4 regions of the Bacillus sp. K7 genome follow, and region 3 is predicted to be linked to each of the others. Evidence: riboswitches for the same ligand, from Rfam matches in the RefSeq annotation. Region 3 holds a riboswitch; each other region holds the start of a gene.

Region 1 (2,199 bases), 1.1 Mb from region 3:
ATCACCCCGATAACAAAAGCAAACAGCAGAGAGATCAGCGTCATATAAAGGGTTTCATATGTCGCGTTCCACAATTCAGTTAAATCAACATTCGGAAAATATGTTTCAAACATTCGTGATCACCTCTGCTTTTACCTGTTTGTCATTAATGAACCGGATCACGTTTTGCACTTCTTCCTCGTCACCGTCAATGTGGATGAACAGTGAACCGTAAGCTCCATCCTTCGTTTGCGAAATTTTCCCTTGCAAAATATTGACGCTGACATTAAAGTTTCTGATCATCTCTGTAATCAGAGGCTGTTCAGCCGAATCACCGACAAATGTGAGCTGAACCGTTTTTCCTGATGCTGTTTCATCAAGAAGGTGCTGAAGCGTTTCTTTCGTTTCTTCCGGCTCTGTCACCTGCTGAACAAACCGTTTTGTCATGTCTTCTTTCGGGTTTTTGAAGACATCAAGAACTTCGCCTTCTTCCACAACCTTTCCGTTTTCCATGACAGCGACTCTGTTGCAGATTTTGCGGATCACATGCATTTCATGCGTGATCAGCACAATTGTCAAACCGAGTCTATCATTAATATCGGACAATAGATCCAAAATTGAATCAGTCGTTTGCGGATCTAATGCTGATGTCGCTTCATCACAAAGGAGAACCTTCGGATTGTTTGCGAGCGCTCTGGCGATTCCGACACGCTGCTTTTGTCCGCCGCTCAGCTGAGAAGGATAAGATTTTTCTTTTCCTTCTAAACCTACCAGTTTAATCAGTTCATTGGCGCGCTTGATACGCTCGTTCTTTTTCACCCCGGCAATTTCCAGAGGAAACATGATATTATCTCTGACCGTCCGCGACCACAGCAAATTGAAATGCTGGAAAATCATGCTGATGTTATGGCGTGCTTTTCTTAACCCGCGTCCGTTTACTTCATTAATCTTGGTTCCCGCTACTTCCACGGTTCCTGAGGTTGGTTTCTCAAGGCCGTTCAGCAGACGGATTAAGGAACTTTTTCCAGCTCCGCTATATCCTATAATTCCAAAAATCTCACCTTTTTTGATGGAAAGCGAGACATTTTGGACAGCATTGACATCTCCATGTTTCGACTTATAGACTTTTGAAACATCTTGAAGATTGATCAAAGCAATCACCTGCCTTAACACTATTCTAAGAAATCTTCCGGGATTTTCTGCAAAAGAAAAACCTTTCTGCACATGTGAGCAGAAAGGCTTATATAAAACGCCTTTCTCTCATCTTTCAAAGCTGAACGCTTCGTGTGAATTGGCACCATTTCAACAGCGTTGATGGTTGCCGGGCTTCATAGGGCACTTCCCTCCACCTCTCTTGATAAGAGAAATATATAGTCTTTTTCGTCCGGAAATTCTTAATGTAGAATAGCATGGCGGATGTTTGCATGTCAATAAAATAAATGATGTCAACTTTTACTATTATAATAATTTGCTATTTTTTAATTCTTTGCAATCCTCTGAAAAAAACCATTCGTCAGCCAGAGAATCGCTTCTAGCTTTAACAGGGCTCTGAAGGACCCCTTAACTTTCAGGCTTCCGCTCTGAATCAGATGCTGAAGGGAAATATCTCCGTGCAATAAATGAATGATTTCGGATTGGTTTCCGTAAAAGGTCAGGTTGGACGTTTGGCGCTGAGAAATTTCTTTCATTTCTCCCTGTTCGTTTATTGAGACGGTTAAGGCTTCTGTTTCTCCTTGGAAGGTAATGAGCAATGTTGAAGCGCTCAAAAGGGGTCTTAAAAACAGATGCTGATACTCATCTTCTAAAACTTCCGCTTTCTCCATATGTACAACCTCCTATTTGTTGGTCATACATAGACATTTCTCTCTTTAGCATATGAACCCCTTTATAAAACGAACGACAATTTCATTGGAATGCGCTGAGAAATATGTCATAAATAGGATGCGGAAGATGATTTTTGTTTTATCAGCTCATATAAATAAGAAACGGAATGAAACGCATATCCTCTTTCGACCACTTTTCCGCCTTTAAACAGCAGAAAACAAGGAACGCTCTCAATTTGATACGCTTTTGCGAAAGTCGGAGAATAATTGACATTGTTTTGATAGAAGGCGACATCAGGGAGCATTTCTTTCACGACTGTCAGCATTTTGCTTGCAAGCTGGCAAGTGCCGCAAAATGGAGTATATAAATATAGAAGATACACATCATCAGAAATGT
Region 2 (2,199 bases), 800 kb from region 3:
AATGTTTCGGTCACGGCATGTAATATGGACAAGGGAGCGCATATCGAGCTGCTGCTTCACAAGAGCGCCGCAGGCAACATTGCTGATTCGCGGAGTAGCCAGAGAATTGTCGGCGAGCGTCAGGGCGTTGATTCCTGCTTCTTTCAATTCGGCAGCGGCGGACAAAAACGTATCAAAGCTCAATTTTTTCGGCGGGTCCAGCTCTACGATGATGGAGCGTTTTTCAACTGCGATCTCATTTAAACCGGGCTCTGTCCGCTCATGCTGAACAGAAATACATTCTTTAGCAGGGACTTTGACTTCTTTTTCAGTAATGGGGGCAAGCCCGCCAACCGCTTCCGCCATTGCCTGAATGTGATTTGGCGTGGTGCCGCAGCAACCGCCGATAATCCGCGCGCCTTGCTTGCGGAATTCTAAGGCGCTGTTTTGAAAATATGTGTCGTCTGTTTCATAGACGAGCCGTCCCTCTTCCAGCGAAGGAAGACTGCTGTTCGGATAAACGGATAAAAACACATCATCAAAAATCGGCACTTCGCTTAGCGCTTCAATCATGTGATAAGGGCCGAGCCGGCAGTTAATGCCGACGATATCAGCCCCGAGATCCGCGATTGACCGCAATGCTTCAGAAAGCGGTGTCCCGTCCTGCAGTACACCTTGCTCGTGCATGGAGACGTTAAGCATAATCGGAAGGGCGGTCTCTTTGCGCGCAATTTTCAGCACTTCACGGGCTTCTTCTAAATCATAATACGTCTCCAACAGCAAGCCGTCCGGTTGTTCATGCAGGAGCAGGTACAGCTGCTCGCGAAAGCTGCGTTTGATTTCGTCAAGGCTGTACGCGTTTTTATTAAATGTGCGGATGCCGCCCATTGTCCCCAAAATGTACGCATCGCCTGCTGAAGCCCGCGCAATCTTCACTGCCTCCTGATTCATTTTTTTAATGTCACCCTCAAGCCCGTGCCTGGATAATTTAATATAATTGGCTCCGTACGTATTTGTTTGAATGATATTGGCTCCAGCCTCAACGTACGCTTTATGTATGCGCTGAATTTCCTCCGGCTTTGAAATGTTGAGTTCCTCAAAGCACCTGTCAATGCCGTAGGAGTAGAGGAGCGTCCCCATGGCGCCGTCACCGATTAACACCTGTTTTTGCAAATCTTCTAAAAGTCCCATTGTCTGCCTCCTTTATTCACATTCAGCAAGGAAAAAAGAGAAATAAAAAAAGTCCTCTTAAGAAGAAGACTTTGTCAGTGATTTTGTCTCTTCTTATCTTCCAAGCTGTTCGAGCTTGCTGGATTTAGCACCTTGGTCATGGCTGAACGCCATTACACCGGTTGCTGAAGCTTCGTCGGGCCAGTCCCTCTGCTTCTCTTGATAAGAACGGATATGAAGTTTTCGTATAAGGAAATGCCAAAAGCTGCGGGGCTTTTTCCCTTTCTCCAAATTTACCGAAAATAAAGACAATAATCAATAGGATTCAGAAAATTTATCTGAAATTTATAAATTGAACGTCAATTGGCAAATCTGCGCCTCTCACTGCTGTGATAATCTGCTGCAGATCATCCTTGTTTTTACCGGTTACACGAACTTGATCATCCTGCACTTGTGACTTTACTTTCAATCCGGAGTTTTTGATGATCGCATTAACTTTTTTGGCATTATCCTTGTCAATGCCTTGAACAAGTTTGGCGCGCTGGCGCACCGTTCCGCCTGACGCGCTTTCAATCTTGCCGTAATCAATGTTTTTTGTCGGCACGTTTCGCTTAATCAATTTACTGACCAGCACGTCTTTCAGCTGGCTTAATTTAAATTCGTCATCAGAAACGAGGACAAGCTCCTCTTTATCTAAAGTAATATCGCTTTTGCTGCCTTTAAAGTCATAGCGTGTGCTGATTTCCTTGAGTGCGATTTGGATCGCGTTTTGCACTTCAGGCAACTCGACCTTGGATACAATATCAAATGAACTTTCTTTTGCCATATGAAAACCTCCATAACATTTAACTTATGAGTTGATTATAGTAGAATAAAGAGAAACTTCCAACAGAACAAAGAATCAATTTGTGATGATTGGAAAAAATGTTAACAGAATCCGCGGAAAACAAGCGGAACAGGAAGGACGATAGCATGAGACCAGGGCAGCAACTAACCTTGAGTATAGATCACCAAACCGACTTCGGTTACTTTTTGACCGATGGAGAAGAC
Region 3 (2,199 bases):
CCCGAGAAAAGAGTCGCCGTTTTGATCGATCAGCACAATCCCTTGTCTTTGACTCGTCGATGTCAAACCAATGATGTCAATATTACTTGAACGAGAGAGCGCACGTTTTGCCAGTTTTATTACTTGCTCCCACAGCACCTGAGGGGAAAAATAACGGCTGTCCGGGTAAAGCGTCTCAGTGGAATAGACAATGTCCTCCCGTTCAACTGTTTGGACTCGACCCGATACACTCACGACAGCTACTCTCGCATTGCCTGTGCCGATATCGAAAACGAGATAGCCTTTTTGTTTTGTCATTCCGTTAGCCTCCTTTCTTTTCCCTCTGTTTTTAGTACATCTTTGTTATATAGTGTTGGAAGATGAAGAGTTTTTTCAGCCTGCCACTTTTTGAGGGCATCATTCAGGATCGTCACATGATGATCCTCCACTTCAAAAGTTGCTCCAGCGAGATGCGGTGTTGCCAGAACATTAGGCAATGAAATGAATTCGTAATCTGATTCCTCTGGAGGTTCATGATAAAAAACGTCCAAAATCGCTCCTCTGATGTTATGTTCTTTTAATGCAGATAAAAGATCCTCACGGTTTACCACAACTGCTCTTGACGTATTGATGAAAATCGCACTCTCTTTCATCAGATCAAAATACGTCCGATCAATAAGTCCCACTGTTTCCTCGGTACGAGGCAGATGGACTGAAACGATATCACTGTCTGAAAACACCGTTTTAAGAGATACGTTTTCATAGTGAGGATGATCGTCTTGCACGTATGGATCGTAATACTTTATTTTACAGTCAAACGCGGTCAGCAGTTTTGCAATCCTTTGCCCAACCGCGCCGAACCCAACCATGCCGACCGTTTTCCCCGTTAATTCATTCCCTTTGAATTTGACATAGGCCTGCAAGTAATCGCTGTCCCATTTTCCATCCTTCAGCCATTGATTAGAGGCGCTGGTATGACGGAGAAAGGAAATCACATTGCCGATAAACATTTCAGCAACAGCTTGTGCATTCCGCCCGGGTGTATAGAAAACGGGTATGCCCTTTTTTGACGCTGCGGCCACGTCCACATTGGAGGGCATGCCTCTGCATACGCCCACAAATGAAAGTTCTGGAACAGATGCAAATACGCTTTCTGATACGTGGTCAAGCTCAGTAATCAATCCTATCGCATGTGTTTCTTTTAGTAGCTGAATGAGTTCATCTTCCCGGTATGCCTGGCCTTGTTCCTTCCAGGAGTGATAAGCAACCGAGCCGAACAAGTTTTCAAGCTCTTTTCGTCCTTCTTTGTTGTACGGTGCTGTAACCAAAACCGTCATGGTGCAAAACATCCTTTTCATCATATTTTTTCATAAAAAAAATCTCTTCCCGAAGATGGAAAGAGATTCATGTATAAGCGCATGCCCTGTTTAGAGACAGACGCCGGTATAAACCTTGCTTTCCTATCTTTCAAGCTGACGCTTGCTGGAATTGGCACAATAATGTTGCCGAGGTTTCATAGGGCCAGTCCCTCCACCTCTCTGGATAGAAAATGTTGAGTATGTAATTTTCAGAATAAAGAATACGTTTATCATAAAGAAGTCTCAGATTGTTGTCAATCTCTTTTTTCAGAATTGACGTTATCATCGGAAATGTTATAATTCTTACAAAATATTTAACTAGAGAGAGGTACTGGGCCATGAAATCATTTGCCACACAACAAAACGGCATTTTTAAATCGGTTTGCTCGCTGGACTGCCCGGATCAGTGCGGATTGCTAATACATAAAAAAGATGGAAAAATAGTGAAAGTGCAAGGTGATCCTGACCATCCTGTCACAGCCGGTAACATATGCAACAAAGTCCGAAACATGACGGAGCGCATCTATGATGAAAAGCGGCTGACGACACCGCTCAAAAGGACTGGCCCAAAAGGACAAGCGATATTTGAACCGATCTCTTGGGAAGAGGCGATCGATACCATCACCGCACGCTGGAAACAGCTGATTGATGAAGATGGCGCTGAAAGCATACTTCCATACAGTTTTTACGGAAATATGGGGAAATTAACAGCTGAAGGAATGGACCGCCGCTTCTTTTATCGTCTGGGCTCAAGCCAGCTTGAACGGACAATTTGCAGCAAAGCGGGATCTGAGGGCTACAAATATACAATGGGCATTAGCGCGGGAACTGATCCTGAGGAAACCATTCATACAAAACTATT
Region 4 (2,199 bases), 570 kb from region 3:
TTCAGCGGACTGTGGGAAGCTTCCGATCGTAGTCGTCGGCAAAAGCGGAAGGCCAAGAGATTCATTTTGCACGGCTAAACGTTCTTCAAACGGAATTGGGCGCTTAAAGTCTTTATCGGTTAGTTGCTCAAGCTCTTTCTTTTGTTCAGAATGTGCGCCTGTTGCAAACTGTTTGAGCGCCTGGATATCAGTTTTCGCCTGCTGAATCTGTTCGCTGATCGCCGCTTTTCCTGATACCAAGCCTTCTTTCAAAGCTGTCAGCTCGGCTAGTTTTTCTTTTGCATAGGATAAGCCGTTCAGCAGATCCTTCTCCAGATGCTCATCAGGGTGCTTCGCTACCGGAACGTGCAGCAGGCTGCTGGAAGGCTGAATCCACAGTTCATCAACCTTTGCAGTGCTCAGAATATCAAGAACGGCATCAAGGCGTTCCTCGAGATCCGCTTTCCAAATGTTGCGTCCGTCGATAACGCCGGCTGCCAGCACTTTGTCTGCTGGAAACCCGTGTGTTTTCAGCTGTTCCAGGTTTCTGCCTTTATCGTGAACGAAATCAAGGCCGATTCCTTGTACCGGGTAAGAGATCAGCTCTTCATAGGCATCAACAGAATCAAAATACGTCTGCAAAAGCACATTCAAGGAGGAAAGCTCACCTGTGATGCTTTCAAATAATTCTTTTGCGCCGCTGACATCCTCGCTAGAGGCGGTGACGAGCGCCGGCTCATCGATTTGAACCCATTTTACGCCTTCTTCTTCAAGCTCTTTCAGAAGCTGTACATATAACGGCACAAGGCGTTTTTGGATCGCTTTTGCTTCAGAGGGTTCATATCCCTTAGCAAGCGTGACGAACGTATAAGGGCCAACAATCACAGGTTTTGTTTCCACGCCGTATTCCTGTTTGATCCGGCGGTAATCTGTGAGCTGTTTGTTTCTTGTCAGGCGGAATTCAATGCTCTCGTCATATTCCGGAACGATGTAATGGTAATTTGTATTAAACCATTTTGTCATTTCACTGGATACGGCGTCTTTTATTCCGCGGGCGATCGCAAAGTATGTATCGGCAGCGTCAGTCAAATGTCTGAACCGTTTCGGAATCCAGTTGAAGCTGACTGCTGTATCGAGTACATGGTCATACTGTGTGAAATCAGAAACAGGCACAACATCAATCTGCTGGTCAATTTGTGTTTTTGCTGCGGATAAAAATAGGTCGTCGATTTGCTTTAAAAACGTATCTTTATCAGTGCTGCCTTTCCAATACGCTTCAAGTGCTTTTTTCCATTCTCTGTTCAGTCCAATTCTCGGGAATCCTACATTCGATGTTTTGATGGTTGTCATTGTTTCTCCTCCTTTATATGTAAAACACTCTCGTTAACCCGCGGATGCAGGCCGCTAAGAGGTTTTCTCACAATAAAAAGCCTCTTTCCCATGAGAGAAAGAGGCTTTTCTGCGTAAAACACTGCCTCTCTCATCTCTCAGAACAATCTGATGGAATTAGCACCGTGCCTTATGAGACATCAGTCTCGGCGCGAAAAGCAGTGCGCCCCATTTCACAATGGAATTACGGTCGGTTGCTGTTGGGGTCAAAAGGCCAATCCCTCGCCCAACTCTCGATAAGAGAAAATGTTATTAATTTTTTGAAAAGTTAAATCATTTGTTGGTAATCTTAACAGTAATCCAAATTTGTTGTCAACATAGAATTTGAAATTATATTTACTATATTTGGATTATGTTATATAAGAAAAATAATTTTATAGGGTCATTAAATGTGATTGCTCTGCTTTTTCTGCCAGCTCATCAGGAGCGGTTAAATATAGGAAGCCATTACCTGCCAGCGTTTTTGCAATATCAAGAGGGAGTGTTCTGCGGATCAGCTGTGCATAAACCTCAGTTTCAGAAAGTTTTCTTTGAAAAGATTCTTCTTCATAGCTTTTGATTAAAGCAAGCGCTCCGCTGACATGAGGGGCAGCCATTGAAGTGCCGGTGAGTTTTCCGTACTTCTTGTTAGGAAGGGTCGATAAGATCTGTTCTCCCGGAGCCACAAGATCGATCTCTTTATTTGCGTTAGAAAATTCTGATAATTCACGCGCTATGGAAACAGATCCAACCGCGATGACTTCATTATAAGCCGCAGGGTAGGAAAGCTCTTCTGTTCGTTCATTTCCGTCACCTTCATTACCCGCTGCGCAAACGACAAGCACTCCGTTT

Evidence for each region. Region 3 has a riboswitch for S-adenosylmethionine ahead of M1D98_RS09780 (2-hydroxyacid dehydrogenase). Riboswitches for the same ligand answer to the same signal wherever they lie in the genome.
Region 1: it holds a riboswitch for S-adenosylmethionine, as region 3 does, so the genes downstream of both, metN (methionine ABC transporter ATP-binding protein MetN) here and M1D98_RS09780 (2-hydroxyacid dehydrogenase) in region 3, are expected to answer to the same signal.
Region 2: it holds a riboswitch for S-adenosylmethionine, as region 3 does, so the genes downstream of both, M1D98_RS05780 (bifunctional homocysteine S-methyltransferase/methylenetetrahydrofolate reductase) here and M1D98_RS09780 (2-hydroxyacid dehydrogenase) in region 3, are expected to answer to the same signal.
Region 4: it holds a riboswitch for S-adenosylmethionine, as region 3 does, so the genes downstream of both, metE (5-methyltetrahydropteroyltriglutamate--homocysteine S-methyltransferase) here and M1D98_RS09780 (2-hydroxyacid dehydrogenase) in region 3, are expected to answer to the same signal.

The regions. Positions count from the first base shown of each region.
Region 1 is NZ_CP096406.1:3,052,674-3,054,872, forward strand. Features, by position in the region: gene metP (methionine ABC transporter permease MetP) at 1-113, opposite strand, end outside; gene metN (methionine ABC transporter ATP-binding protein MetN) at 106-1,131, opposite strand; SAM riboswitch class I at 1,237-1,343, opposite strand; gene M1D98_RS15660 (SCP2 sterol-binding domain-containing protein) at 1,458-1,802, opposite strand; gene M1D98_RS15665 (thioredoxin family protein) at 1,910-2,199, opposite strand, start outside.
Region 2 is NZ_CP096406.1:1,156,823-1,159,021, forward strand. Features, by position in the region: gene M1D98_RS05780 (bifunctional homocysteine S-methyltransferase/methylenetetrahydrofolate reductase) at 1-1,170, opposite strand, end outside; SAM riboswitch class I at 1,261-1,378, opposite strand; gene M1D98_RS05785 (YajQ family cyclic di-GMP-binding protein) at 1,484-1,975, opposite strand; gene M1D98_RS05790 (CvfB family protein) at 2,074-2,199, shown strand, end outside.
Region 3 is NZ_CP096406.1:1,952,522-1,954,720, forward strand. Features, by position in the region: gene M1D98_RS09775 (FGGY-family carbohydrate kinase) at 1-297, opposite strand, end outside; gene M1D98_RS09780 (2-hydroxyacid dehydrogenase) at 294-1,340, opposite strand; SAM riboswitch class I at 1,437-1,528, opposite strand; gene M1D98_RS09785 (molybdopterin oxidoreductase family protein) at 1,676-2,199, shown strand, end outside.
Region 4 is NZ_CP096406.1:1,380,232-1,382,430, forward strand. Features, by position in the region: gene metE (5-methyltetrahydropteroyltriglutamate--homocysteine S-methyltransferase) at 1-1,329, opposite strand, end outside; SAM riboswitch class I at 1,457-1,611, opposite strand; gene isp (serine protease Isp) at 1,743-2,199, opposite strand, start outside.